DNA from 2 places in the Silanimonas algicola genome. Region 2 is predicted to be linked to the other one. Evidence: predicted binding sites of a transcription regulator. Region 2 holds the regulator's gene; the other holds the start of a gene.
What was found. The regulator FliA, encoded in region 2, starts transcription of late flagellar genes. The targets are predictions, from matches to a motif close to TAAAGTTTNNCNNNCNNNGGCCGATAA.
Positions count from the first base shown of each region.

Region 1: ACYVAK_RS11015 (flagellin) is a predicted target of FliA. The motif match lies at 9,438-9,464, and genes of this name have one in related genera.

Region 1 is NZ_BAAHAS010000003.1:171,285-185,514, forward strand. It holds gene ACYVAK_RS10970 (flagellar hook capping FlgD N-terminal domain-containing protein) at 1-330, shown strand, start outside; gene flgE (flagellar hook protein FlgE) at 388-1,611, shown strand; gene ACYVAK_RS10980 (flagellar basal body rod protein FlgF) at 1,638-2,393, shown strand; gene flgG (flagellar basal-body rod protein FlgG) at 2,406-3,191, shown strand; gene flgH (flagellar basal body L-ring protein FlgH) at 3,200-3,883, shown strand; gene ACYVAK_RS10995 (flagellar basal body P-ring protein FlgI) at 4,004-5,152, shown strand; gene flgJ (flagellar assembly peptidoglycan hydrolase FlgJ) at 5,163-6,296, shown strand; gene flgK (flagellar hook-associated protein FlgK) at 6,296-8,179, shown strand; gene flgL (flagellar hook-associated protein FlgL) at 8,192-9,412, shown strand; gene ACYVAK_RS11015 (flagellin) at 9,563-10,768, shown strand; gene ACYVAK_RS11020 (flagellin) at 10,905-12,110, shown strand; gene ACYVAK_RS11025 (flagellin) at 12,392-13,603, shown strand; gene fliD (flagellar filament capping protein FliD) at 13,693-14,230, shown strand, end outside.
Region 2 is NZ_BAAHAS010000003.1:62,638-76,867, forward strand. It holds gene ACYVAK_RS10455 (methyl-accepting chemotaxis protein) at 1-353, opposite strand, end outside; gene ACYVAK_RS10460 (chemotaxis protein CheA) at 390-2,426, opposite strand; gene ACYVAK_RS10465 (response regulator) at 2,493-2,858, opposite strand; gene ACYVAK_RS10470 (STAS domain-containing protein) at 2,887-3,156, opposite strand; gene ACYVAK_RS10475 (chemotaxis protein CheW) at 3,227-4,351, opposite strand; gene ACYVAK_RS10480 (ParA family protein) at 4,348-5,133, opposite strand; gene motD (flagellar motor protein MotD) at 5,133-6,092, opposite strand; gene ACYVAK_RS10490 (flagellar motor protein) at 6,104-6,844, opposite strand; gene ACYVAK_RS10495 (chemotaxis protein CheA) at 6,848-8,500, opposite strand; gene ACYVAK_RS10500 (protein phosphatase CheZ) at 8,513-9,130, opposite strand; gene cheY (chemotaxis response regulator CheY) at 9,127-9,519, opposite strand; gene ACYVAK_RS10510 (RNA polymerase sigma factor FliA) at 9,614-10,366, opposite strand; gene ACYVAK_RS10515 (MinD/ParA family protein) at 10,363-11,202, opposite strand; gene flhF (flagellar biosynthesis protein FlhF) at 11,192-12,733, opposite strand; gene flhA (flagellar biosynthesis protein FlhA) at 12,781-14,230, opposite strand, start outside.

The DNA.
Region 1 (14,230 bases), 110 kb from region 2:
GCCACCGGCGTCGCCGCGACGCCCGGCGCCGGGCCGGTGACGATCGAGATCACCGCCGCCAACGGCGCGCTGGTACGGCGCTTGCAAGTCACGTCCCAAGGGGCCGGCGACGTGCCCTTCGCGTGGGACGGCCTCAACGAACAAGGGCAGGCGATGGCGCCGGGCACCTATCGCATGCGGGCCACCTTCGGCGAGGGACGCGATTCGAAGGCCGTCGGCACCGGGACGATGGCGCCGATCGACAGCGTCACGCTCGACCCGCAGGGAATGCTGCTGAACCTCCGCGGCCTCGGCACGGCGCCGCTCTCCGCGATCCGCCGGCTGGGCTGATGCCTCGCCTGCCCTGACCACCGCCAATACCCGCTGCACCGCACCTGGAGCACCGCCATGAGCTTCCGCACCGCCCTCTCCGGCATCAACGCGGCCACCACCGACCTCTCGGTGACCTCGAACAACATCGCCAATGTCTCGACGGCCGGCTTCAAGGAAGGCCGCGCGGAGTTCGGCGACCTCTACGCGGCGTCGATCTTCGGCACCTCGCGCAACACCGCCGGCTCCGGCGTGCGCGTCACCGGCATCACGCAGCAGTTCACCCAGGGCAGCATCGAATTCACCAACCGCAACCTCGACGTGGCGATCTCGGGCGGCGGCTTCTTCACGCTGAACAACAACGGCGCCACCGTGTACTCGCGCGCCGGCAACTTCCAGCTCGATCGCGACGGTTTCGTCGTCAACCCCACCGGCGCGCGGCTGCAGATCTTCCCGCCCACCGACCAGAGCGGCAACAACTTCGAGACCGGCCGGCTGCAGGACCTCCAGCTCACCACCACGGACAGCGCGCCGAGCGCCTCGACCGAAGTGATCGTCGGCTCCAACCTGCCGGCCAACGGCACCGTCCCTGCGGCGTCGCCGTTCGATCCGAACGACACCAACACGTTCAACCATTCGACCTCGATCACGCTCTATGACTCGCTGGGCGTGGCCCACGTGCAGACGCTGTACTACGTGAAGACGGCGAACCCGAACGAGTGGCAGCTGTACAACTACATCGATGGCACCGCGGTGGGCGCGGCGCAGACGCTGCAGTACGACGCGCAAGGCGCGTTGACCGCGCCGGCCACCGGCTTCATCACCCTGCCGGCCTACACGCCGACGACAGGTGCGGCCCCCATCAACCTCACGCTCGACCTGCGCAGCTCGACGCAGTACGGCGAGCGTTTCGCCATCAACGACCTGCGCCAGGACGGCTACACCACCGGTCGCCTGATCGGCATCGAGTTCTCGCAGGAAGGCGTCGTCTTCGCGCGCTACACCAACGGCGTCGCCTCGCCGCTCGGCCAGGTCGCCTTGACCACCTTCCCGAACCAGCAGGGCCTGCAGAACCTCGGCGACAACGTCTGGTCGGAGACCTTCGACTCCGGCGGCCCGCGTCGCGGCGCGGCCGGCACGTCGGACTTCGGCCTCGTGACCTCCGGTGCCCTCGAAGGCTCGAACGTCGAACTCACCGAGCAGCTGGTGAACATGATCGTCGCGCAGCGCAACTTCCAGGCCAACGCGCAGATGATCCAGACCACCGACCAGATCCAGCAGACCATCATCAACCTGCGTTGATCGCGGGCTGACACCGGAGCACGACGATGGACAAGGCCCTTTACGTCGCGATGTCGGGAGCGCAGGCCAACCTGCGCGCCCAGGCGGCCGTATCGCACAACCTCGCCAACGTCTCCACCGCCGGCTTCAAGGCGCTCCTGCACGCCACCGAGGCCTTCCCCGCCAAGGGCGGCGAGGTCGGCTCGCGCACCTACACGATGGGCGATGTTGGCGGCTTCGACGCGACCGGCGGCAGCCTGCAGACCACCGGCAATCCATTGGACTTCGCGCTCAACGGCGCCGACCTGTGGATGAGCGTCGCCGACCGCGGCGGCGAGCCGGCCTACACGCGAGCCACCGACCTGAAGCTCGACGCCACCGGCCGGCTGACGAACGGCCGCGGCCAGCCCGTGCTCGACGATACGGGCCAACCCATCGCGCTGCCGCCGTTCCAGAGCCTGTCGGTCGGCGGCGACGGCACCGTCGCCATCGTCGCCCTGGGCGATGCCACCGGCACGGCGCAGAACGTCGCCCGGATCGGCGTCGTCCGCGCCGACCCCACCACGCTCCAGCGCGGCGAAGACGGCCTGTTCCGTCCTACCTCGCAGGACCCCGCCGCGCAACCGCAGGCCGCGGCCGGGGAAGTGTTGATGAGCGGCGTTCTGGAGAACAGCAACGTCAACGCCACTGAACAGCTGGTGGCCATGATTTCCCTCTCGCGGCAGTTCGAGATGAACCTCAAGGTCATCCGCAGCGGCGACGAGAACGCGCAGGCGGCGAACACGCTGCTGCGCGCCCGCTAAAGGAGACGCGCCATGAACCCCGCCCTGTGGATCGCCAAGACCGGCCTCGACGCGCAGCAGACGCGCATGTCGGTGGTCGCGCACAACCTGGCCAACGTCAACACGACGGGCTACAAGCGCGACCGCGCCAGCTTCGAGGACCTGCTGTACCAGCAGGTGCGCGCGCCGGGGGGCGCCAGCTCGCAGCAGACCAACCTGCCTTCGGGCCTGCAGCTCGGCACCGGCGTGCGCGTGGTGAGCACGGCGAAATCGCACATCCAGGGCAACCTGCTGCAGACCGGCAACGCGCTCGATGTCGCCATCAACGGCCGCGGCTTCTTCCAGGTGCTGCTGCCCGACGGCACCGAGGCCTACACGCGCGACGGCAGCTTCCAGATCAACGCGCAGGGCGAGCTGGTGACCAACTCCGGCTACACCATCCAGCCCGGCATCCAGATCCCCGAGGGTGCGCAGGCGATCTCGATCGGCAGCGACGGCACCGTGACCGTGCAGATCGCCGGCCAGGCCGCGCCGCAGGAAGTTGGCCAGATCACCCTGACCGACTTCGTGAACCCGAGCGGCCTGTTCGCCAAGGGCGAGAACCTCTACCTCGAAAGCGGCGCCTCGGGCCCGGCACAGGCCGGCACGCCCGGCCAGGCCGGCATCGGCCTTCTGGCGCAGGGGTCGCTGGAGAGCTCGAACGTCAACACCGTCGAGGAGTTGGTGGCGATGATCGAGACGCAGCGCGCCTACGAGATCAACGCCAAGGCCATCAGCACCACCGACCAGATGCTGGCTTACCTGAACAACAACGTCTGAGCCCCGCCATGAAGCGCGCCCTCGTCCTCGCCCTCGTCCTCCCGATGCTCAGCGCCTGCGGCCACGGCGCGATGATCCGCGGCGACGTCCAGCCGCTGGCGCCGATGGCGGTGATGCAGGTGCCGGTGCAGGCTACCGCCGCGCCGAGCGCCGGTGCGATCTATCGCGAGGGTCCGGGGCTGCGCCTCTACACCGACCGCAAGGCGCGCGAGGTGGGCGACATCGTCACGATCAACCTGTCGGAGCGCACTCAGGCCAGCACGCGCGCCAACACCGCGATCACCAAGGAATCCACCAACAGCATGTCCGGCACCGTGTTCGGTGCCCCGGTGACGGTGGGTGGCCAGGACATCCTCGACAACTCGCTGTCGAACACCCGCGATTTCGCCGGCGACGGCAACTCGACCCAGAGCAACCAGATCACCGGCACGCTGACCGCCCAGGTCGTGCAGAAGCTGCCGAACGGCAACCTCGTGATCCAGGGCAGCAAGGAGCTGGCCCTGAACCAGGGCAACGAGTTGATCCAGGTGCAGGGCATCATCCGCACTGCCGACATCGGCCCCGACAACACGATCGCGAGCACCCGCGTGGCGGACGCCCGCATCGTCTACGGCGGTCGCGGCCCGCTGGCGCGGTCCAACGCGATGGGCTGGCTGGACCGCTTCTTCAACGGGGCGTGGTTCCCGAACTGAACGGCGCCCGCGCCGCCCACCCGCCACGGCCCGCTTCTGGCGGGCCGTCGTGTTTCCGGGCGCTCTGGCACGCGGCTTGCAAGTTTCCCGGCGAGCGGCCGATACCGCCGGAGAGCACCCATGTCGTCCCACCCCTCCCGTTCCCGATCCCTCACGGCCGGCCTCGCCGCCCTCGCGTTGCTGGTGGCCGCGCTCGCCAGCGCCCCGGCCCAGGCGGTCGAGCGCATCAAGGACCTCGCCCAGGTCGAGGGCGTCCGCGGCAACCCGCTTGTCGGTTACGGCCTGGTGGTGGGCCTGGACGGCACCGGCGACCGCACCAGCCAGTCGCCCTTCACCACCCAGAGCCTGAAGAACCTGCTCGACGAACTCGGCGTGACGATCCCGCCGGGGGTCAATCCGCAGCTGAAGAACGTCGCGGCCGTCGCCATCCACGCCGAGCTGCCGCCGTTCGCGCGCCCAGGCCAGGCCATCGACGTCACGGTGTCGTCGATCTCCAACGCCGTCAGCCTGCGCGGTGGCGCCCTGCTGATGGCCCCGCTCAAGGGGGCCGATGGCCAGGTGTACGCCATCGCCCAAGGCAACCTCGTGGTCGGTGGCTTCGGCGCGCAGGGCAGCGACGGCTCGCGGGTCTCGGTGAACATCCCGAGCTCCGGCCGCATCCCGAATGGCGCCATCGTCGAGCGCTCGATCCCCGATGCGCTGGCGCAGAGCGGCGCCGGCGGCACGCTCATGCTCAACCTGCACCAGCCCGACTTCACTACCGCCAGCCGGATGGTCGATGCCCTGAACAAGGCCTTTGGCGAGGCTTCGGCCACCGCACTCGATGCCGGGACGGTGCAGGTGCAGACCCCCACCGATCCGGGCGCCCGCGTGGCCTTCCTCGCCCGCGTCGAGAACCTGACGCTCGATCCGGGCCAGGTCGCCGCCAAGGTGGTGGTGAACGCCCGCACCGGTACCGTCGTGATCGGCAGCAACGTGCAGGTGATGCCGGCCGCCGTGGCGCATGGCTCGCTCACCGTGACGATCACCGAAGCCGCCAACGTCAGCCAGCCGGCGCCTTTCAGCCAGGGCGAAACCGTGGTGACGCCGGAATCGACGGTCGAAGCCACGGTCGATGGCTCGCGCATGTTCCTGTTCAAGGGCGGCACCTCGCTCGACCAGATCGTCCGCGCCGTGAACGAGGTCGGCGCGGCGCCGGGTGATGTGATCGCGATCCTCGAGGCGCTCAAGCAGGTCGGCGCGCTGCGCGCCGAACTCGAGATCATCTGAGGTCGCGGCCATGCGCGTTGATGCCCGCCCGATGCCGTTGCAGCCGGACAAGCCGATGGACGCGGCGCAGATCGACAAGGTCGCGCGCGACATGGAAGGCCTGTTCGCGCAGATGATGATCAAGCAGATGCGCGAAACCGCGCTCGGCGACACGATGTTCCCCGGCGCCGCCGGCCAGTTCCGCGAGCTCTACGACGAACAGATCGCGAAGTCGCTGACCCAGGGCAAGGGCCTGGGCCTGTCCGACATGATCGCCCGGCAGCTCACCCGACAGGGCGGCGGCAGGCCCGACGCCGCGGTGGGCGCCTTGCCCTTGTCGCTGGCGAAGGCCGGCACGGCCCCGATGCTGCCGCTGGACACCTACGTGCGCCCGCTGGCGGCGAAGGTGCTGTCGCGCGAGGCCGCGCCGTCCTTGGCGACGACCACGGAGGCCGCCGCGCCGACGCCCGCGCTCGCGGCGGCGAACGGGGTCGCGAAGCCGAACTGGATCGCCGCGGCCGACGTGCCGCGGATGCTGCCCGCCCTGCGCACCGCGGCCGCGACCGAGTCCGTTCCGGCTGCGAAACCTGCCGCCGATGCCGGGCCGGCCAACGCCCGCGTCGAGGCCTTCGTGGCCAAGGTCTGGCCGCATGCGCAGAAGGTCGGCCGCGAACTCGGCGTCGACCCGCGCGCCATCGTCGCGCAGACCGCCCTCGAGACCGGCTGGGGCCGCAGCACCATCGTGGCGAACGGCCAGACGGCGAACAACTATTTCGGCATCAAGGCCACGGGCGGCTGGCGCGGCGATCGCGTGGCCACCGACACGCAGGAATTCGTGGGCGGCGGCTTCCGCACCGAACGCGCGGCCTTCCGCGCCTACGACGGCGTCGAGCAGAGCTTCAATGACTACGCCGCGCTGTTGAAGCGCAGCCCACGCTACGCCGCCGCGCTGAACGCCGGCGACGACATCCGCGGCTTCGCGTCCGCCCTGCAGCGCGGTGGCTACGCCACCGACCCGGCCTACGCCCGGAAGATCGAAGCCATCGCCACCGGACCGGCGTTGAACCGCGCCCTGGCCCGCCTCGACATCGATGACGCCACCGGCCCGACCGCCCCGTCGGCCCGCCACCTGGTGTTCGCCGCCAGCGGCATGGGAGCCTTCTGATGCCCAGCATCCTCGGCAACGGCACCAGCGCCCTGCTGGCCTTCCAGCGCGCGCTGGCCACCAGCAGCCACAACATCGCCAACGCGACGGTGGAGGGCTATACGCGGCAGCGCGTCGAGTTGTCCAACCGGGCGGGCGACGGCTTGCGCAACAACTATGTCGGCGCCGGCGTTCAGATCGCCGGGATCACCCGCCTGTCCGACACCCTGGTCACCAATCGCCTGCTCGACAGCCAGGGCGAGATTGGCCGCCTCGAGCTGGTCAACGGCTTCGCGTTGCGCATCGACCAGCTGTTCACCGACGCCACCACCGGCCTCGCGCAGCCGTTCTCGGCCTTCTTCGATGCCGCGCAGGGCGTGGCCGCCGAGCCGGCCTCGCAGGCCGCGCGCACCGAGCTGCTCGGTCGCGCCGAAGCCCTGGTCGCCCGCTTCGACCAGCTGCAGGGCGGCCTCGACCAGATCGACCGCGAGATCAACGCACGCCTGGCCGGCGGCGCCGAGGAAGTGAACCGGCTGGCCAGCGAAATCGCGCGACTCAACGTCGAGATCAGCCGCAACGGGCCCGCCAACGCCTCGCCCGACCTGCTCGACCAGCGCGACCGCCTGGTGTCGCAGGTGGCGACGCTGACCGGCGTCACGACGCTGCCGCAGGAGGACGGCGCGCTCAACGTGTTCACCACCGGCGGCCAGCCGATCGTGGTCGGCGCGAACGCGTCGCGCTTCATCACCGTGCAGGACGACTTCCGCAACGACCGCGTCGTGCTGGCGCTGGAGACCACGACCGGGACGGTCCGTCTGGGGGCCGGCAGCATCGCCGGCGAGCTGGGCGGCGCGCTGTCCTCGCGCGCCGAGCTGGTCGACGCCGGGCGCGCCGAACTCGGCCGCATCGCCGCGACGCTGGCCGAGATCGTCAATGGCCAGAGCGCCGCCGGCCTCGATCTGAACGGCAACGTCGGCACCGATTTCTTCGCCCTCGCCGCCCCCATCCCGCTGGCGAACCGCAACAACACCGGCACGGCCACGCTGGCCGTCGACATCGCCGATGTCGGCGCGCTGGACGGCGTGCCGCTGGAGTTCCGTTTCGACGGCGCGAACTGGAGCGCGCGCCGCGGCGACACCGGGGCGCCCGTGGCCTTGGCCGGCCTCGGCACCGTGGCCAGCCCCTTCGTCGTCAACGGCATCGAGGTGGTGGTCTCGGGCGCCGCCGCGGCAAACGACCGCTTCCTGATCGAACCGACGAGCAACGCCGCGCGCGACATCGCCGTGGCGGTCAACGACCCGAACCGCATCGCCGCGGCCAGCCGCATCCGGCCCAGCGCCGACCTGACCAACCTGGGGCAGGGCCGCGTGGTCTCGCTGGCGGTGCTCGACCCGGCCAATGCGGCGCTGACCACGCCGGCGACGATCCAGTTCCTGACGCCCACGACCTTCAGCCTCAACGGCGGCCCGGCCCAGGCCTACACGCCAGGCGCCAACATCGATGCCAACGGCTGGCGCCTCGTCCTCGATGGCGTGCCTCGGGCTGGCGACACCTTCCGGGTGGGTGCGAACGTCTCGAACTCCAGCGACAACACCAATATGCGCGCTTGGGCGCAGCTGGACGACGCCCGCGTCCTTGGCGGTGGCGCCAATTCGCTCAATGACGCGCTCGTCGCCCAGACCACGCGCATCGGTTCGGCCGCGCGCGAGAGCAGCTTCTCGCTGGACAGCCAGAAGGCCATCGACGAGGCCCTGGTGCAGCAGCGCGAGTCGCTCTCGGGCGTGAACCTCGACGAGGAGGCCGCCGACCTGCTGCGCTTCCAGCAGGCCTACCAGGCCGCGGCGCAGGTGATCAGCATCGCGGACACCATCTTCCAGACCTTCCTCCAGGCCGTGCGGCGCTGACGGAGCACAGCCATGACCACCCGGATCTCCAGTAACTCGCTCTACGAGGCCAACGTCGCCCAGCTGCTGCGCCGGCAGGTCGACCTGATCGCCACCCAGAACCAGATCGCCAGCGGCCGGCGGGTGAACACCGCGGCCGACGACCCCCTCGCCGCCGGTGCGGCGACGGCGATCGACCGGTCGCTGGCGGAGCTCGAGCGCTTCGAGCTCAACGCCAACGTGCTGGGCAACCGCCTCAACCTCCAGGAAAGCAACCTCACCGAAGCCGGCGAGCTGTTGCAGCGCGTCCGCGAGCTGAGCATCCAGGCGGCGAACGCGCCGCTTTCGGCCAGCGACCGGGTGACCATCGCCCGCGAGATCCGGCAGATCCGCGATGGCCTGCTCGGCATCGCCAACGGCACGGATGCGGCCGGTCGATACCTCTTCGGCGGGGCGCAGGACGACCGCCCCCCCTTCGTCGATGCCACCACCGGGGTGAGCTACGTGGGCGACCAGGTGCAGCGGCGCGTCGACGTCGCGCCGGCGCTTGCCCTGGCCGATGCCGAGCCGGGCAGCGAGGTCTGGATGCGCATCCCCACCGGCGACGGGCGGGTGGCCGTGAGCGCGGCGGCGACCAACACCGGCACCGGCCTGCTCGGCACGTTCGGCGTGGTCGACGCCGCCGCCTGGGCCGTGAATGGCAGCGCCGGCTACCGCGTGGCCTTCACCTCGCCGACCACCTACGAGATCCAGGACGCCGGTGGCGCGCCGCTGGTGCCGCCCCAGACCGGCACCTACGCCCCGGGCGACACCCTGAGCTTCGAAGGCCTGCAACTCCGCCTCAACGGCGAGCCGGCCACCGGCGACGTGTTCACCGTCGGCCCTTCCGGCCGCCAGGACATCTTCGGTACCCTCGACGCGCTGGCCGATAGCCTCGAAGCCCCGGCCACGACGGTCACCGAGCGGGTGAGGCAGCAGAACGCGATCTTCGTGGCCTTGGCCAATGTCTCGGCCGCGCAGGATCATTTCGTCGACAAGCGGGCCGCGGGCGGTGCCCGCCTGGCGGGCATCGACGAGGCCGGCGCGCTGCGCGAGGCCACGTCGGTCACCCTCAAGACGACGCTCTCCGACCTGCGGGACGTGAACATCGCCGAGGCCGCCAGCCGCCTCGCCCAGCAGAGCACCGCCCTCGACGCGGCCCAGCTCAGCTTCCAGCGCGTGGCCAGCCTCTCCCTGTTCAATTATTTGCGCTGATCCACAAATCGCAGTCTCCGGGGCCTAAAGCTCCGGCCGGTAGCGCCGTTACTGCATACAGCAGCGGGAGTACCGGGCCACGGCCCCCCACCGCGGCCCCGGACAGCTCGGCGCTGGACCGGCACACCATCCGACCCGGAGACCAAGTCCATGAGCATCATCAACACCAACACGATTTCGCTGAACGCCCAGCGCAATCTGCAGTCGAACTCGGCCTCGCTGGCGACGACGATCCAGCGCCTGTCCTCGGGCCTGCGCATCAACAGCGCCCGCGACGACGCCGCCGGCCTGGCGATCTCGGAGCGCTTCAGCACCCAGATCCGCGGCCTGAACGTGGCCGTGCGCAACGCCAACGACGGCATTTCGCTGGCGCAGACGGCGGAAGGCGCCCTCGGCGAGATCGGCACGAACCTGCAGCGCATCCGCGAACTCGCGGTGCAGTCGGCCAATGCCACCAACTCGTCATCGGACCGTACGGCCCTGAACGCCGAAGTGAGCCAGCTGGTCGACGAAATCGACCGCGTGGCCAAGCAGGCGGAGTTCAACGGCACCAAGCTGCTGGACGGCAGCTTCCTGGGCCAGCTGTTCCAGGTCGGCGCCAACGCCGGCCAGGCCATTGCCATCCAGAGTACGGCGGATGCTCAGGCAGCTAGCCTCGGCGGTGCCAATTTCGACAGCATCTCGATCGCTACGGCGGTGTCCGGTACGATCGCCGCGGCCGGCACCATTACCGGCATCACCGTCACGGATAGTTTGAACAACACCGTCAATATTGACGATGTCGAGTTTGCGGCAACGGATGACGCGGCGGCCATCACCGCGAAGATCGCGGCGGCGATCAATGCCAAGATCGGCGAGACGGGCCTGTTCGCGGAAGCCGACGGCGTTGGTTTGACGCTGACCTCGGTGCGCGAAGCGGTGGACGGTGACGGCGACTTCCAGGGTTATGTCGTCAATCTCGGCACCGCTTCGTCTGGTTCCGGCGCGACGGTCGCGACAGCGCCCACGACGGCCAACACCACGGCTGCTACCGGCAGCCCGGCTTTCCTGGACACGCTCGATATCTCGACGGTGTTGGGTGCCGGCCAGGCCCTCGCGATCATCGACAAGTCGCTGACCACGGTGAACTCGGCCCGCGCCGACCTCGGTGCGGTGCAGAACCGCTTCCAGTCGGTGGTGGCGAACCTGAACACGAGCGCCGAGAACCTGACCGCATCCCGCAGCCGCATCCGCGACGCGGACTACGCGAAGGAAACGGCCGAGCTGACCCGCACGCAGATCCTGCAGCAGGCCGGCACGGCGATGCTGGCCCAGGCCAACCAGATCCCGCAGAACGTCCTGTCCCTGCTGCGGTAACGGTAACCGATCCGGACGCCGGCCTCGCGCCGACGCCCTGATCCGCAATGCCCGGAGGCGGGCCCAAGCCTGGGCCCGCCTTTCGTTTGCCTGGAATCAGGAACGTGCCCGGGTGACGGGCGCCCAAGGGAGTGCCATGAGCATCATCAACACCAACACGATTTCGCTGAACGCCCAGCGCAATCTGCAGTCGAACTCGGCCTCGCTGGCGACGACGATCCAGCGCCTGTCCTCGGGCCTGCGCATCAACAGCGCCCGCGACGACGCCGCCGGCCTGGCGATCTCGGAGCGCTTCAGCACCCAGATCCGCGGCCTGAACGTGGCCGTGCGCAACGCCAATGACGGCGTGTCGCTGGCGCAGACGGCGGAAGGCGCCCTCGGCGAGGTCGGCACCAACTTGCAGCGCATCCGCGAGCTGGCCGTGCAGTCGGCGAACGCCACCAACTCGTCATCGGACCGTACCGCCCTGAACGCCGAAGTGAGCCAGCTGGTCGACGAAATCGACCGCGTGGCCAAGCAGGCGGAGTTCAACGGCACCAAGCTGCTGGACGGCAGCTTCCTGGGCCAGCTGTTCCAGGTCGGCGCCAACGCCGGCCAGGCCATCAGCATCAGCAAGACCGCCGACGCCCAGGCCGCCAGCCTCGGCGGTGCCGTCTTCGCCAGCGACCGGGTGGTGAATGCGGTGGATGATTTCTTCGTCGCCGCGACGGGCGCAGGAACGATCACGGGCTTGAGCGTGACGGACACCCTCGGTAACGTCGTCGCCATCGACGATGTCGATGTCGACGTGGGTGACATGGCCCGGGACGTCGTCGCGAAAATCGCGGCCGCCTTCAATGCCAAGATCGGTGAAACCGGCCTTTTCGCGTCCACCGAGGATAACGATCTGATCTTCACGTCGGTTCGAGAGTCACGTGATGGTGACGGTGATCCGGCGGATTACGTGGTGAACCTCGGCGCGGCTTATTCCTCGGGGGGTATCTCTTCCCCGGGCGGGACCTCGACCATCGCCTCCGGGGCGGCGCTTGCTTTCCTCGATGATCTGGACATCTCGACGGTGGTGGGCGCCGGCCAGGCCCTGTCGATCATCGATCGCGCATTGACGACGGTGAACGGTGCCCGCGCCGACCTCGGTGCGGTGCAGAACCGCTTCCAGTCGGTGGTGGCGAACCTGAACACGAGTGCCGAGAACCTGACCGCCTCCCGCAGCCGGATCCGCGACGCCGACTACGCGAAGGAAACGGCCGAGCTGACCCGCACGCAGATCCTGCAGCAGGCCGGCACGGCGATGCTGGCCCAGGCCAACCAGATCCCGCAGAACGTGCTCTCGCTGCTGCGGTAACGGGAATGGGCGGGGGCACCGCCGCCAGAACCGGGAAAAAGCGAAGGCCGGGGCGACCCGGCCTTCGTCTTTTCCGTTCGCGACGCGCTTGTGGCATGGGCCTTGCAACACGGGGGGTGGCCCGACGGAACACCGCCGGGCCGGCGGGCGCCGTCATCGGTCCGTCTGTTCGGCGAGCAGTGGCCGCTGTTGTCAGGGCAGGGGGCGGACGGGTACGTCCTCCGCGACCCGTCCCCACCGGCTGCCGGACCCTTCCCAACGTCCATTGAGGATTCCCGGTCATGAGCATCATCAATACGAACACGATTTCGCTGAATGCCCAGCGGAATCTGCAGACCAACAGCGCGTCGCTCGCGACGACCATCCAGCGCCTCAGCTCGGGCCTGCGCATCAACAGCGCCCGCGACGACGCCGCCGGCCTGGCGATCTCCGAGCGCTTCACCACCCAGATCCGTGGCCTGAACCAGGCCGCCCGCAACGCCAACGACGGTATCTCGCTGGCCCAGGTGGCCGAAGGCGCCCTCGGCGAGGTCGGCAACAACCTCCAGCGCATCCGCGAGTTGGCGGTGCAGTCGGCCAACGCGACCAACAGCCAGAGCGACCGCGACGCGCTGAACGCCGAAGTGCAGCAGCTCATCGACGAGGTCGACCGCGTGGCCAAGCAGGCCGAGTTCAACGGCACGAAGCTGCTGGACGGCTCGTTCACGGCGCAGCTGTTCCAGGTCGGCGCCAACGCCGGGCAGGCCATCGCCATCACCGAGACCGCCGACACCCGCGCCGAGAGCCTCGGCGGCGCGGTGTTCGACACCTTCACCGGAACCACGGTGGCGAGCGGAACGGCGAATGCGGCCGCGACCATCACGGGCATCACCGTCACCGACAGCCTGAACAATGTGGTGGCGATCGATGACGTCGAAATCCGGATCGGCGACACCGCTAGCACCGTGGTCGGTCGCATCGCCGCCGCGATCAATGCCCGCATCGGCGAGACCGGCCTGTATGCCGAGGTCGCGGCCAACGGCGTCGACATCACGTTCTCGTCGGTTCGTCAGTCCGTCAATGCCAGCGGTGCCTTCGCCGGCTACGCGGTGACCTACGGAACGCCGAGCACCACGTCAGGCATCACCCTCGGAACCCCGCCGTCGGCGAACACGGCGGCGCCGGCCGGCAATCCGGCCTACCTCGACACGCTGGACATCTCCACCGTCGTGGGCGCCGGCCGCGCGCTGTCGATCGTCGATCTGTCGCTGACGACCGTGAACGGCGGGCGAGCCGACCTCGGTGCCATCCAGAACCGCTTCAGCTCGGTGATCGCCAACCTGACGACGAATTCCGAGAACCTGACGGCGTCCCGCAGCCGCATCCGCGACGCAGACTACGCCCGCGAGACGGCGGAGCTGACCCGCACGCAGATCCTGCAGCAGGCCGGCACGGCGATGCTGGCCCAGGCGAACCAGATCCCGCAGAACGTCCTCACCCTGCTGCGGGGCTGAACCGGCGCGCACTGGCGGCCTTGGCCCCGGCGGCGTAGCTTCAGCCCCCGGGGTCGCGGCCGATATCCAGCAGAGTCAAGGAGTTCGCCATGGGTTCGATTTCCAGTCCCGGCATCGGGTCCGGCATCAACGTCAACCAGCTGGTCTCCCAGCTGGTGGCGGCCGAGCGCGCGCCGCAGGAGCAGCGCATCGCGCGCCGGGAAACCGACGCCCGATCCGACCTCGCGGCGTTCAACCAGATCCGGACGGCCTTGGCCAGCCTGCGTACCGCGGCCAACGCCTTGGACGGCACCAATGGCGTGGCCGGTAGGAAGGCCAATGTGCAGGCGGATGCGGGGTTCACCGCGTCGGCCACCGGCACCGCGGCCCTCGGTCGCTACAGCATCGAGGTCGAATCGCTGGCCACGGCGCAGAAGCGCCAGAGCGGTCCGGTCGCCTCGGGCGCCAACCTCGGCACCGGCACGCTGAGTTTCACCGTCGACGGCGAGACCTACAACGTCACCCTCGGCGCCACCAACACCATCACCGAGCTGCGCGACGCCATCAACACGGCGACGGGCGGCAAGGGCTTGTCGGCCACCGTGGTCAACGGCGATGCGGGCAGCGTGCTGGTGCTCAATGCCGCCA
Region 2 (14,230 bases):
TCCGCGTCGCGCTGGTCGAAGCCGTCCGGCGCCATCTCGTACCAGTAGCCGAGGGCGTCGGGATCGTTCTCGAGATTGCGCGCCACCAGCTCATCGAGCCGGGCGCGGGAAGGGCGCGCCTGGCTGGCCTCGACCTCGCCGGCGGCGGCCAATCCGCGCACCTGCGCGATGCGGTTCTCCAAGGAGCGGGATACCGCCTCCGCCTCGCGGTTGGCCAAGGCCTCCAGCTCGCGGTTGGCCGACTCGGCCTGCACCTGCGAGGCGCGCTGGTTGATCAGCCAGGCGGCCAGCCCGAACGCGAGGACCGCGAGGATACCGATGGCGAGGGTGGTGCGTGCCGCGATCGAACGCATCTGCTGCTCCCCTGCGGACGTTGGAATCGGCCGGAGTCAGGCCGCCTTGCTGGGCGCATTCGCCCGCCCGCGCACCAGGCCCGGCACGTCGAGAATGAGGGCCACACGACCGTCGCCGAGGATCGTGGCGCCGGAGATGCCGTCGATGCGGCGGTAGTTCGTCTCGAGGCTCTTCACCACGACCTGCTGCTGGCCGATCAGCGCATCGACCTCGATCGCGAGCTTCTGGCCGTCGCCCTCGACGATGACCGTGATCTCGGGCCGCTCCGCGCCACCCATGCCGAAGTGGTTGCCGAGGTGGACCATCGGCAGGTACTCGCCACGCACCTTGAGCACGCGCCCATCGGCATTGACCGTTCGGACGTTCTCGCCCGAGGGCTTCATCGACTCGATGACGTAACCGAGCGGCAGGACGAAGACCTCGTCGCCGACGCCGACCGTCATGCCGTCGAGGATGGCGAGGGTGAGCGGCAGCTTGATCGTGACCTTGGTGCCTTTGCCGGTGACGCTCTCCAGCACCGTCTCGCCGCCGAGGCTCTGGATGTTCCGCCGCACCACGTCCATGCCGACGCCGCGGCCGGAGAGGTCGGTGACCGCCTCGGCGGTGGAGAAGCCGGGGGCGAAGATGAGGTTCCAGACGTCGGCATCGCTCGGGTTGTCGGGCACCGGGATGCCCTTCTCGCGGGCCTTGGCGAGGATGCGATCGCGGTTGAGGCCTTTGCCGTCGTCGCTGACCTCGATGATGATGTTGCCGCCCTGGTGCGACGCCGCCAGCGTGATCGTGCCGACCGGGTCCTTGCCCGCCTTGATGCGGTCCTCGGTGGTCTCGAGGCCGTGGTCGATGGCGTTGCGCACGAGGTGGACCATCGGGTCGCTGATCTTCTCGATCAGGCCCTTGTCGAGCTCGGTGCTCTCGCCGAACGTCTTGAGCGTGACCTGCTTGCCGAGACGGCCCGCAAGGTCGCGGACGAGGCGCGGGAAGCGCTTGAACACCGCGTCGACCGGCAGCATGCGCACGCTGATGACCGCTTCCTGCAGGTCGCGGGTGTTGCGTTCGAGGGTCTCGAGGCCGGCCAGCAGGCGCTCCGCGAGCGGGCCCTCGATGCCGGTGCCCACCTGCTTCAACATCGCCTGGGTGATGACGAGCTCGCCCACCAGGTTGATCAGCATGTCGACCTTGCTGGCCTGCACGCGGATCGACGCGTCCTCGTTCGACGCACCGCCGGCCGCGGCGGGCGCGGGGCCGCCGGCGATCGGGATCGCGGCGGCGACCGGCGCCTCGACGGGCGCGGGGGCCGGCGCGGCGGCGGCGGGCGGCTGCTCGACGGGAGCCGCCGGCACCGCGGTGGCGGCCGCGCCGTCGCCGTTGATCGAGAGATCGCACTCGTCCTCCACCCAGGAGAACGCGTCGCGGATGACCGCCTCGGACGCCGAGCCCGGGAGGGTCAGCGTCCACTTCAGGTAGCTCTGGGTGGGGTCGAGGTCGCCGAAGGCCGGCAGCCCGGAGAGGTCGCACTCGACCTTCATCTCGCCGAGTTCGGCGAGCTCGCGGATGATGCGGAGCGGGTCGTTGCCGCTCATGTACATCGAGGGCTTCGGCGCGAAGGCGATGACGAACCGGTCCGGCGCCTTCGGCTTGGCGGCCGCCGCGGCCGGCTTGGCACCCGCGCCGACGGCGATCGTCGCCTTGCCGGTCAGGACCGCATTGAGCTGGGCGACGATGCCGGCGCCATCGTCGGCGGGCGGAACGCCCTGCTCCGCGGCCTTGAGCAGGCCACGCAGCACGTCGACCGAGGCCAACAGGGCGTCCATCGCGTCGGTGGTCAGTGGACGCTTGCCGGCGCGCAGCTCGTCGAGCAGCGTCTCCAGCACGTGGGTGAGTTCGGCCACCTTGGTGAAGCCGAAGGTCGCGGAACCGCCCTTGATGGAGTGCGCCGCGCGGAACACCGCGTTGATGGTGTCGGCGCTGCCGCGGCCGCCCTCGAGGTCGAGCAGGCCAGCCTCCATGATCTCGAGGCCTTCGCGGCTCTCCTCGAAGAAGGTGGCGTGGAATCGCTTGAGATCGTTGCTCATCGAAGAACCCCGGGGTGCCAACCGCGAAACATTGGGTGACGCGCCGGCAGGCCGCCGGCGGCGCCGTCAGCCGAGCACTTTCTTGACCGTCGCGACCAGCTGGTCGGGGTTGAACGGCTTGACCAGCCAGCCCGTCGCGCCGGCCGCCTTGCCTTCCGCCTTCTTGTCGGCGCCGGCCTCGGTGGTGAGCATCAGCATCGGCGTGAACTTGTAGTCCGGCAGCTCGCGCAGGTGCTTGATGAGCGTGATGCCATCCATGTTCGGCATGTTCACGTCGGTCACCACCGCGTTGAACTTGGCCCCTTTCGCCTTGCTGAGCGCGACGACGCCGTCTTCGGCCTCGGTGACGGTGAAGCCCGCACCCGTCAGGGTGAAGGCGACCATTTGTCGCATCGAAGCCGAGTCGTCGACGACCAGGATGTGCGCAGTCATGGGGCAGTCCTCATTGATTCGATGGAGTTCAGGCGAGGCCGAGTTCGGCGGCCAGACCGAGGGAAACCGCGGCATCGCGCACGGCGGCGGCACACGGCGCGATGCGCGTCACGCGGCCCGCCTCGCGACGGGTTCGGACGAAAGCGGCGAGGACCTGGATCGAGGCGCTGTGGACGCGCCCGGCTTCGCCCGCAGCGAGGACCACCTCGTCGGCGGCGTCGAGATGCGCGGACAGCGCGGCCTTGAGGCCTTCGCTGGCTTCGATGCCCCATTCGGGACCCAACGCTACGGTCGGCATGTTTCCCCTCGACGTCCAAGACGGCCCACGGAACACCCCCGCCTCGCCGCTGCGGGCGACGAGTCTGCGTTCAGCCTAGCAGCCCCACCGCGTCGAGGAGTATCACAGGTTGTGAATTCAATCGTGTCACACCGCGCAGCATCGCGCTGCCCGGGGCGGCCAGCGTGTTCTCGGCCGGCTCGACCTCGCCGTCCGCGATGGCGTGGACGTCGAGGACGGCGCTGACCTTCAACGCGAGGCAGTCGCCATTCTGCTCCAGCACGACATAGCGGGTCTGTGCGGAGTCCTCCACTTCTTCAAGTCCGAGCCAGGCGCCGAGGTCGAGGACGGGCACCACCACCCCGCGCAGGTTCATGACCCCAAGCAGGGCAGGATCGGTGTCGCGCATGGGGAGAACCCCGACCGGCAGAAGCACCTCCTGCACCTTGAGGAGTTCCACGCCGTAGTCCTGCCCGTGGACGCGCAAACGCAGCCAGCGCGAACTGCGGCGGCTGGCGCGGCGCTCCTGCCCCCGCCAGTCGTCGACGCCGTCGTCGGCCGAGGCGGCATCGCCGGGCTCGGACTCCGCCGCCTGGGCGGGCGACGGGGCCGCCGTGGCCCGGGCGGCCGCCACGGCGATATTCGCAGCCGAGGCGACGGCACCGGGCGGCTTGCCGCCGTGCAGGGCGTCGAGCAGGGCTTCGAACTCGTCCTCGGTGATCTCGTCGCTACCGGCCGCCGGCGCGGCCGTCGCGGTCGTGGGCAGCGGCGCCGGTGCGACGGCCCCGGGCGGGGCGCCGCCGTGCAGCGCATCGAGCAGGGCTTCGAACTCGTCCTCGGTGATCTCATCGGGCTTGGCCGGCGCCGTGGGCGCCGGCGCGGCCGCGGTCATGGGCGGCGGAGCCGGTGAGACGGCACCGGGCGGCGCGCTGCCGTGCAGCGCGTCGAGCAGGGCCTCGAACTCGTCTTCGGTGATTTCGTCGGGATTGGCCGGCGGCGGGGTGGACACGGTCACGGCAGGCTCCGGGGCGACGGCAGGAGTGGGGTGGGCCGCCTCGACGGCCGGCGGCGTTGGCGCCACGGCCTCGGGCGGCGGCGCGGCCGGGGCGACGGCCGATGGCGGCGAGGCCGGCGGCGCGGGGTCGCCCGCCATCGTTCCGGCGGCGGCGGCGCCCAGCAGCTGCGACAGGTAGTCGTCGACGAGGCCGCCGCTCATGCCGGCGGCTCCTGCGGCTGGGGCGTCTCGCGCAACAACCAGGCGAGGGCGCGCTGGTAGGCGTCGTAGCCGCGGCTCTGCGTGACCTCGTGCGACAGCTCGGCCTGGGTGAGCTCGGCCGCATTGCGAAGGCGGGTGTCCAACGGCACGGCCTGCACCCAGGTGCGATCGGGGTGCTGCTCGCGGAGAAGGTCCAGGGTTTCGGTGCAGGCGCGGGTGCGGCGGTCGAACAGCGTCGGCAGGATGCGTGCCGGCAGCGGGCGCTTGCGCGAGCGCTCGATCATCGTCGCGGTCTTCAGCATGCCCTCCATGCCGTGCACGCTGAGCGGTTCGGTCTGGGTGGGCACCACCAGCTGGTCGGCGGCCGCCAGCGCATTGACCATCAGCAGGCCGAGCGTGGGCGGACAGTCGAGCAAGGCGTAGTCGTAGTCGCGTGCGGCCGCGGCGAGGCCCTGGCCGAGGGCGAGGCCGAGGCCCGGCGCGGTGGCCGAGCGGCGTTCCAGGGTGGCCATGCCGGCCTGCGCGGGCAGCAGGCGCAGCTTCGCGATGGGCGTGGCGCACGACACCTCGGCGACGGCCTTCGGCGGCGACTCGAAGAGATCGAGCGTGCCGGGGGGTGGCGGGTCCGTGGGGATGCCGAAGGCGCGTGTCAGCGAGGCATGCGGGTCGAGGTCGGCCAGCAGCACGCGCTGCCCGCGGGCGGCCAGCAGCCGTCCGAGCAGCAACGTCGTCGTGGTCTTGCCCACGCCGCCTTTCTGGTTGGCGATCGCCCACACCTGCATCAGGGAACATCCTCGGAAAGCGCCTGCGGCACCGACACCGGGGCCGGCGGACGCGCGGCCTCGGTCGGCGTGACCGCACCGGCTTCAACGGCCGGCGGCGGCGAAACTTGATCCCGCGGCCGGGCGTCGAGGGCGGGCTGGTTGCGCGGCGAGGTGGCGAGGATCACCAGCATCACGCGCCGGTTGGTCGAGCGCCCGGCCGCCGTGCGGTTGTCGGCGATCGGCCGCTTCTCGCCGAAACCGATCGCCGCCATCCGCCGCGGATCGACACCGCGACCCTCGAGCAGGCGGATGACGCTGGCCGCGCGCGCACCGGACAGCTCCCAATTGGACGGGTACAGGGCGCTGGCGATGGGCTGGTCATCGGTATGGCCCTCCACGCGGAGTTCGTTCGGGAGCTCGCGCAGCACGGTGGCCAGCTGGTCGATGGCCTGGCGCGCGGGCGCCGACAGCGCCGCCGAGCCGCTGGCGAACAGCACGTCGCTGCGGATGTTCACTTCCAGCCAGAGGCCCTCGCGGGTGACGGTAACCTGGTCCGACATGATCATCGGGCCCAGCGCGCGCTCGACCTGCCGCTGGATGGCGTCCAGCTGCGCATCGGCCTGCGCCTGCTGCTGCTCGAGCTGGAGCAGCTCGATCGGGGTGATCACGGCGTCGGCGCGGACGCGCTCGCTGAGGTTCACCACGCTGGGCGAGCCGGGGTCGTTCTCGAAGGGCTGCGGCGGCGCGATGCTCGACGCTTCGGTGGGCTGGCCGATCTGGATCGGGGCGATGCTGCGCGGCACGCCATCGAAAGCGGCGTTGAGCGAATCGGACATCACCCGGTACTTGCCCTCGTTGAGCGTCGAGATCGCGTACATCACGACGAAGAAGGCGAGCAACAGCGTGATCAGGTCGCCGTAGGGGATGGCCCAGGCCTCGTGATTGACGTGCTCCTCATGGTGCCGGTGGCGTGCCATGCGCCGCGGGCTCAGTGCAGGAAGCCGCCGAGGCGGGCCTCGATGTTGCGCGGGTTCTCGCCGTGGGCGATCGAGACGAGGCCCTCCAGCACCAGCTCACGGTCGCCGGCACGGCGGCGGATGATCGACTTCAGTTTGTTCGCCGCCGGCAGGAACAGGCAGTTCGCCGAGGCGATGCCATAGATGGTGGCGGTGAACGCGGCGGCGATGCCGGCGCCGAGCTTGGACGGATCGGCGAGGTTCTTCATCACCGCCATCAGGCCGAGCACGGCACCGACGATGCCCAGCGTCGGCGCGTAGACACCGGCGGCTTCGAACACTTTCGCGGCCTGCATGTCGGCGTGCTCCTCGGCGGCGATCTCGATCTCGAGCATGTGCCGGATGGTCTCCGGCTCAACGCCATCGACGAGCATCTGCAACCCCTTCGCGATGTACTTGTCCGGCTGGCGGGCGACCTGCGCCTCGAGGCCCAGCAGGCCCTGCTTGCGCGCCGTGCCGGCCCAATCGACGATCTGGGCGATCAGCTTCCTGCGATTGTCCGGCGGTGGCTGGACGATCCAGCGTGCGATCGCCATGGCGCGCTTGAAGGTGGGCAGGCCGCTCTGCAGCAGCACCGCGCCGAGCGTGCCGACGATGACGATCAGGAAGGCCGCGAAATTCCACAGCGCCGACAGCCCCGCGCCCTTGGCGACGCTGCCGCCGACGATGGCGACCAGCGCCAGGACGAGGCCGGCGAGGCTCAGGATGTCCATCGGTCAGGCCCGCTTGAGCCGGCTGTTGCCGCTGCTGACGCTGCGCTGGATGCCATCGACGTCGAGGATGAGCGCCAGCGAACCGTCGCCGATCAGGGTGGCGCCGGCGTAGCCCGGCAGGCCGCGAACGCGCTTCGGCAAGGCCTTGATGACGACTTCCTCGCGGCCGCGCACCTGGTCGACGACGAGGCCGTAGCGGAAGTCGCCCGTTTGCAGGACGACGATGACTTCGCCGTTCTCGCAGGGCGGAACGCGCAGCCAGGCGCGCAGCCAGACCAGCGGCAGGGTCGTGGAGCGCAGGTCGAGCACGGGCTGGCCGTCGACGTAGTCGGGCTTGCGCTGCGGCATCGGCAGCACCTCGACGACGCGGCCCAGCGGCAGGGCGTACGAGGTGTCGGCGACGCGCACCAGCAGCGTCGGCAGGATGGCCAGCGTCAGCGGCACCTTGATGGTGAAGCGCGAGCCCTGGCCGAGCTCGGACTGGATCTGGATCTGGCCGGAGAGCTCGCGGATCTTGCTCTGCACCACGTCCATGCCGACGCCGCGGCCGGAGATGTCGGTGACCTCCACCTTGGTGGAGAAGCCGGGCATGAAGATGAGCTGGAAGCACTCCTCGGCGCCGAGGCGGGCAGCCGCTTCGGGCGTGAGGAGGCCCTTCTCGACGGCCTTGGCGCGGAGTTTCTCCGGGTCCATGCCGCCGCCGTCGTCGCGGATCTCGATGGCGACGGCGTCGCCCTCCTGGCGCGCGGAGAGGAACACCTGGCCCATCGGGTTCTTGCCGGCGGCCTCGCGGACGGACGGCCGCTCGATGCCGTGGTCGATGGCGTTGCGGACGAGGTGCACCAGCGGGTCGGCCAGCGCCTCGACGAGGTTGCGGTCGAGTTCGGTCTCGGCCCCCTCGAGGGTGAGTTCCACCTGCTTGTCGAGCTGGCGCGCGACGTCCCGGGCCATCTTCGGGAAGCGCTGGAACACGCGGCTGACCGGCTGCATGCGGGTGCGCATCACCGAGCCCTGCAGACGCGCGGTGGCATGGTCGAGCGCGGTGACGGCGCGGTGCAGGTCCTCGTCCTTGAGCTTGTCGCGCAGCACCTTGAGGCGGTTGCGCGCGAGCACCAGCTCGCCGGTGAGGTTGACGATGGCGTCCAGCCGCTTGGTGTCGACGCGGACGGTCTGTTCGGTGTCGCCGCCCGTCTTGGCCGGGCCGGCGGCCTTGGCACTGGGCTTGGCGACGGCCTTCGGCGCGGCGGTCTTCGCCGGCTTCGTCGTGGCTTGGCCGGACGCCCAGGCCTTGATGGCCGCGATCAGGTCCGGGTCGGCGGGCTCGAGCGGCTGGCCGGCGCCGAGCGCCGCCATCTGCACCGACAGCGTGTCGTGGCAGCGCTGGGCGTAATCGAAGGCGTCGTCGTCGAGCAGGATCTTGCCTTCGCGAGCCTTGTCGAAGGCGTCCTCGAGCGCGTGGCAAAGCTCGACCATCGGCACCAGGCCGAGGAAGCCGGCGCCGCCCTTGATGGTGTGGAAGCCGCGGAAGACGGCGTTCAGCAGGCCCTTGTCGTCGGCGGCCTGCTCGAGCTGCACCAGCTGTTCGCCGAGGCGCTCGAGGATCTCGCCGGCTTCGACGAGGAAATCGGCGGCAATGTCGGGCGAAACAGCGGACATGGAAGCACTCCCCTAGAGGCCGAGGTCGGACAGCAGATCGTCGGCGTCGCTCTGCGACGTCGCCGGCTTGTCCACCCCTGCAATTGCCGGGCCAGCACCGGCGAGCGGGTCCTCGTCCTTGCGGCGGGCCCCGGGGCCGGTGGGCGGCAGGCCCATCGCGGTGAGCTGGTCGTGCACGCCGCGGACGATGCCCGCGACCTTCTTGATGATCTGCCCGGTGAGGTCCTGGTAGCTCTGCGCCAGCGCCATCTCGGACAGGTTGCTGCGCAGCTCGCGCAGCAGGGCCTCGTGGTCGGCGCTCGGGACCAGCAGCTTCTCCATCAGCTTCTGCGAATCCTCGACGAGGTCGAGGGTGCGGTTGGTGGCCTGCTCGGTCATCGCCACTACGTGGTCGAGGCGGGCGCAGGCGTCGGGCAGTTCGCCCACCGCGGCGTCGACCGCGGGGAGTTCGCCGAGCGCTTCGCCAAGGCTCTGGCTCAGCTTGGCCAGCCCCTGCATCAGGGGCTGCTCCTGCCACTGGACGATGGCGCCCAGTTCCGCCTTAAGGCTGGCCTCGTCGGCGTGGCTGATCGCGGCCAGCGCGGCGCGCAGGTGGGCGGTGATTTCCGCGTTGCGCGCCGGGTCGGTCATGCGGCGCTGCCCAGGCGTTCGAAGATCTTGTCGAGCTTCTCCTTCAGCGTGGCCGCGGTAAAGGGCTTGATGATGTAGCCGTTCACCCCGGCCTGCGCGGCCTCGATGATCTGCTCGCGCTTCGATTCGGCGGTGACCATCAGCACGGGCAGCGTCTTCAGCTTCTCGTCGGCGCGGATCATCTTCAGCAGCTCGATGCCGGTGACGCCGGGCATGTTCCAGTCGGTGACGACGAAGTCGAACCCGCCTTGCTTGAGCTGGGTGAACGCCGCGCCGCCGTCCTCGGCTTCGGCGGTGTTGGTGAAGCCCAGGTCGGCGAGCAGGTTCTTGACGATGCGTCGCATCGTCGAGAAGTCGTCCACGACCAGGATGCGCATGTTCTTGTTCACAGCGGTGCCTCGGAAGGAAAAGTACGGAGTCGGTGCGGTGGGTCGCCCCTTCGCAGGGGTCGCCCAGCCGGCGGCCGGGCGAGTGTAGTCCGGGCTAGCCGACGTCCTCCGTGTCGTTATCGGCAGAACCGAACGCTCCTAAACGGCTGCGCAGGCGCAGCATGGCCTGGCCGTGGATCTGGCAGACCCGCGATTCCGAGACGCCGAGCACGGCACCGACCTCGCGGAGGTTCATCTCCTGCTCGTAATAGAGGGACAGCACCAGCTGCTCGCGATCGGGCAACTGGCCGATCGCCTCGGCGAGGGCTTGGCGGAATTCAGCGGCCTGCAGCCGGCGCTCCGGGGAATAGGCGGCCCCGGCGGCGACGTTGGGCTCGCCGTGGTCGTCGATATGGGAGTCGAGGCTCAGCACCTGGCCGGAGACCGCGTCCTCGAGCAGGCGGGCGTACTCCTCGGGCGCGAGGCCAAGGGCCTGGGCGATCTCGGCGCCGGTGGCGGCCCGTCCGGTGGCCTGTTCGATCTGCCGGGTGGCTTCGGCGGCCTGGCGGGTGCGGCGGTGCACCGAACGCGGCGTCCAGTCGCCCTTGCGGATCTCGTCGATCATCGCCCCGCGGATGCGGATGGAGGCGTAGGTCTCGAAGCTGGCGCCCTGGTCGCTGTCGAAGTTCCGGGCCGCCTCGATCAGGCCGAGCATGCCGGCCTGCACGAGGTCATCGACCTCGACGCTGGCGGGCAGGCGCGCGGCCAGGTGGTGGGCGATGCGCCGCACCAGGTCGGCATGCCGCTCGACCACCTCGACGGAGGCGCTGCGCTGCACGGCTCGGTACTGGGCGGCGGGAGCGATCATGCGCGGGCACCTCCGGCCTCCAGCATACGCTCGACGAAGAACTCGATATGTCCTCGCGGCGTGGTGGCCCGCGACCATCGGTGGATGCGGGTGGCGAGTTCGCGGAAGGCGGCCGAGGCCTGGGCCGACGGAAAGGCCTCGACCACGGGCTTCTGCTTCTGCACGGCCCGGCGCAGGGCGTCGTCCTGCGGGATGGCGCCGAGGTAGGCCAGCGAGGCTTCGGGCAGGAACTTCTCCACCACGCGGGCCAGCTTGTCGTAGAGGGCGCGGCCCTCGACGGGGCTGCGCACCATGTTGGCGATGACATGCACGCGCTGGATGGCGCGCTCGCGGCACAGCACCTTCACCAGCGCGTAGGCGTCGGTGATGGAGGCAGGCTCGTCGCAGACCACCACCAGCACCTCCTGGGCGGCCTGGCAGAAGGTCAGCACGGCGTCATTGATGCCGGCGGCGGTGTCGACGATGAGGGTGTCGAGCGGGCCGTCGAAGGTGGAGACCGCCTGCACGATCCCGGCATGCTGCTGCGGCGTCATTTCCGCCATGTGCCGCTTGCCCGAGGACGAGGGCACGATCTTCAGCCCGCGCGGCCCCGGCAGGATCACCTCGGCCAGCGTGGCGCGGCCGGCGACGACGTCCGCCAGGGTCTGCTTGGGCGTGAGGCCGAGCAGCACGTCGACGTTGGCGAGGCCGAAGTCGGCGTCGAGCAGCATGACGTTCTCCCCCATCGCGGCCAGCGCGGTGGCGAGGTTCACCGAGACGTTGGTCTTGCCCACGCCGCCCTTGCCGCTGGCGACGGCGAGGACGCGGACCGGGGCCGGCGCGGCCTCAGGCGGCATCGGCGTCCTCCGCCGGGCGGTCGCCGGCGCGGCGCAGTTCCTCCAGCTTCAGCACGAGGCGGCTGGCTTCCGCGGTGGCGAGGTCGTCGGGCACGTGCTGCCCGTCGGTGGTGTAGGCCAAAGGCAGCTGGTGGCGCACCAGCACCGAGAGCGCGGCGCCGAGGCGGCCGGTCTCGTCGAGCTTGGTGAGGATGGCGGCCTCGGGCGCGACGAACCCGAAGCGGCGGATGACTTCATCCAGGTCGGCGCTGTGGGCGTTGGCGGGCATGACCAGCATCGTCCGCACCTTGCCGGCATGACGCAACCAGTTCAGCTGCCCGACCATCGCCCGGTCGCGCTGGCCGTGACCGGCGGTGTCGACCAGGACGAGGGGGTAGTCGCGCAGGCGATGCAGGGCCTCGTGCAGGGCCTCCTCGCTGCCGGCTTCGACCACGGTGAGGCCGAACTGGCGGCCGTAGGCGTGCAGCTGCTCGCGCCCCCCGGGGCGCTGGGTGTCGGTGGTGATCAGGGCGACGTCGCGGGGGCCGTGCTCGGCGGCATAGCGGGCGGCCAACTTGGCCAGCGTCGTGGTCTTGCCGGCACCGGTCGGGCCGACGAGGGCCACCACGCCGGGCGTGCGCAGGGGGTCGAAGTGCGCCACCGGCAGCAGGTGGGCCAGCTGTCCCAGCATCAGCCCGCGGGCGCGGGCCGGGTCGGCCTCGGCCGGGATCTTGGCGGCGACCTCGCGGGCCAGCGCGTCCTCGCAACCGTAGCTGGCGAGAGCGTCGAGGGCGAAGGCGCGCGCCGGGCTGCCGCGCAGGCGCTCGCCGGTCATGCGCTGCATCTCGCGCTCCATCATCTCGCGCATTTCCACCAACTCCGCGCGGACCTGCAGCAGGCTCGGGTCTTCGTCCCACGGCGAGATGCGCACGGCGCGCGGCGCCGAACGGCGGGCCACGGCTTCGGCCTCGCGATCGGTCGCGCGGGCCTGGGCGTCGAGCGCGGCCGAGGACGGTGCGACGGCGGGCTCGGGGTCCATGAAGGACGCGGCCGGCGCACGCGCCGGGCTCGGAACCGGCGCCGGGCGGGCGGCCTCGGGTGCCGGCGCCTCGGACGAGGTGGTGCGGGCGATGCGCTCCTTCGCTTCGGCGAGGAAGGCCGAGAAGTCGGCGCGCTTGCCGGACGCGACCGGAGCGGTCGCCTCGGACGCGGCGGCCTTGGCGGCGATGGCCTTGACCAGCGCCTCGGGGATCAGGGCCGGGCGCTCATCCAGCGCGGGCGGCGGCGCGGCGGCGCGCAGGGCGCCGGCGAGCTGGGCGGGCAGGCCGATGTCGGCCTCGCGCGACTGGTCGAGCGCGGTGGCGGGCTTCTGCGGCAGCAGCGACTTCAGCGCGTCCTGCGCCAGCTGCTCGTCGTAGTCGGTCGCGGCCACCACCTCGATTCCGCCGGGCACGGGGCGGTTCGAAAGGATGACCGCGTCGGCCCCCTGCTCCTCGCGGACCATGCGCAGCACCGTCCTCATGTCCGGGGCAACGAAGCGCTTGATCTTCATGGTGGCTCTCTCCGAATCCTGCTGACCGCAACCGTTGTCTCAAGGCCTCAACCGATCGAACCGACCAGCTTCAGCCGCTTGTCTTCGGGGATCTCGCTGTAGGCCAGCACCTGCAGCGACGGCACCCCGTGCCGGAACATCCGCGAGAGCACCCCGCGCACCCCGCCCGGCACCAGCAGCACCGAGGGTTCGCCGCGGGCCTCCTGCCGCTGCACGCAGTCGGCGAGGCTCTGGTGCAGGCGCTCGGCCAGGTTTGGTTCGAGCGCCGCGGTGTTCCCGTTCACCGAGTCCTGCAAGATGCGTTCCAGAGGCGGCGCCAGCGTGTACACCGGCAACTCGGGGTTCATGCCGTTGATCTCCTGCACGATGAAGCGGCCCAGCGCGTTGCGCACCGCGGCGGTGAGCGCCGCGGGATCGCTGGTGCTGGCGCCGTGTTCGATCAGGGCTTCGGCGATCTGGCGGATCTGCCGCACCGGCACCTTCTCGGCCAGCAGGTTCTGCAGCACGCGCACCACGACCGCCAGCGGCAGGGTCTTGGGCGTGAGGTCCTCGACCAGCTTGGGCGCCGCCTTCTTCAGGGTGTCGAGCAACGCCTGCGCCTCCTCGTGGCCGAGCAGCTCGGCCGCGTGCTCGCGCACGAGGTGCGACAGATGCGTGGCGATGACGGTGGCCGGATCGACCACGGTGTAGCCCAGCGATTCGGCCTGCGCGCGCTGCGCCGGCTGGATCCAGACCGAATCGAGCCCGAAGGCCGGGTCGCGCCCGGCGATGCCCTGGATCTCCCCGAACACCTGCCCGGGGTTCAGGGCCATGTCGCGGTCGGGGTAGACCTCGCCGCCGGCCACCGGCACCCCGTGGATGACCACGCGGTACTGGTTCGGCGGCAGGTCGAGGTTGTCGCGGATGTGCACCGCCGGCACGAGGAAGCCGAGGTCCTGCGTCTGCTTGCGGCGGATCGCCTTGATGCGCGCCATCAGGTCACCGCCCTGCGCCTTGTCGACGAGCGGGATCAGGCGGAAACCGACCTCGAGGCCCAGCGCATCGACCGGGCGCACTTCATCCCAGCTCAATTCGGCCGGCGCGCCGCCCGGCGTCTGCGCGGCCATCAGCTTGCGTGCTTCGGCGTCGGCCAACCGGGCCTGCTCGGCCTGCTCGCGCTGGTAGAGCACCCACGCGAGGTAGCCCAAGCCCGCCGCGAACGTCAAAAAGGCGACGTTGGGCATGCCCGGCACCAGCCCGACGAGGCCGATGATCACGGCCGTCACCGCGAGCGCGCGGTACTGGCCGAACACCTGGCCGAACATGGCGTTGCCCATGTCCTGCGAGCGCGAGACGCGCGTCACGATCACCGCCACCGCGGTCGACACCAGCAGGGCCGGCAGCTGGGCGACGAGGCCGTCGCCGATGGCCAGCAGGATGTAGGTCTCGGCGGCGTCGCCGGCCGACAGGCCGTGCTGCATCACGCCGATCGCGAAGCCGCCGAGGATGTTGATGAAC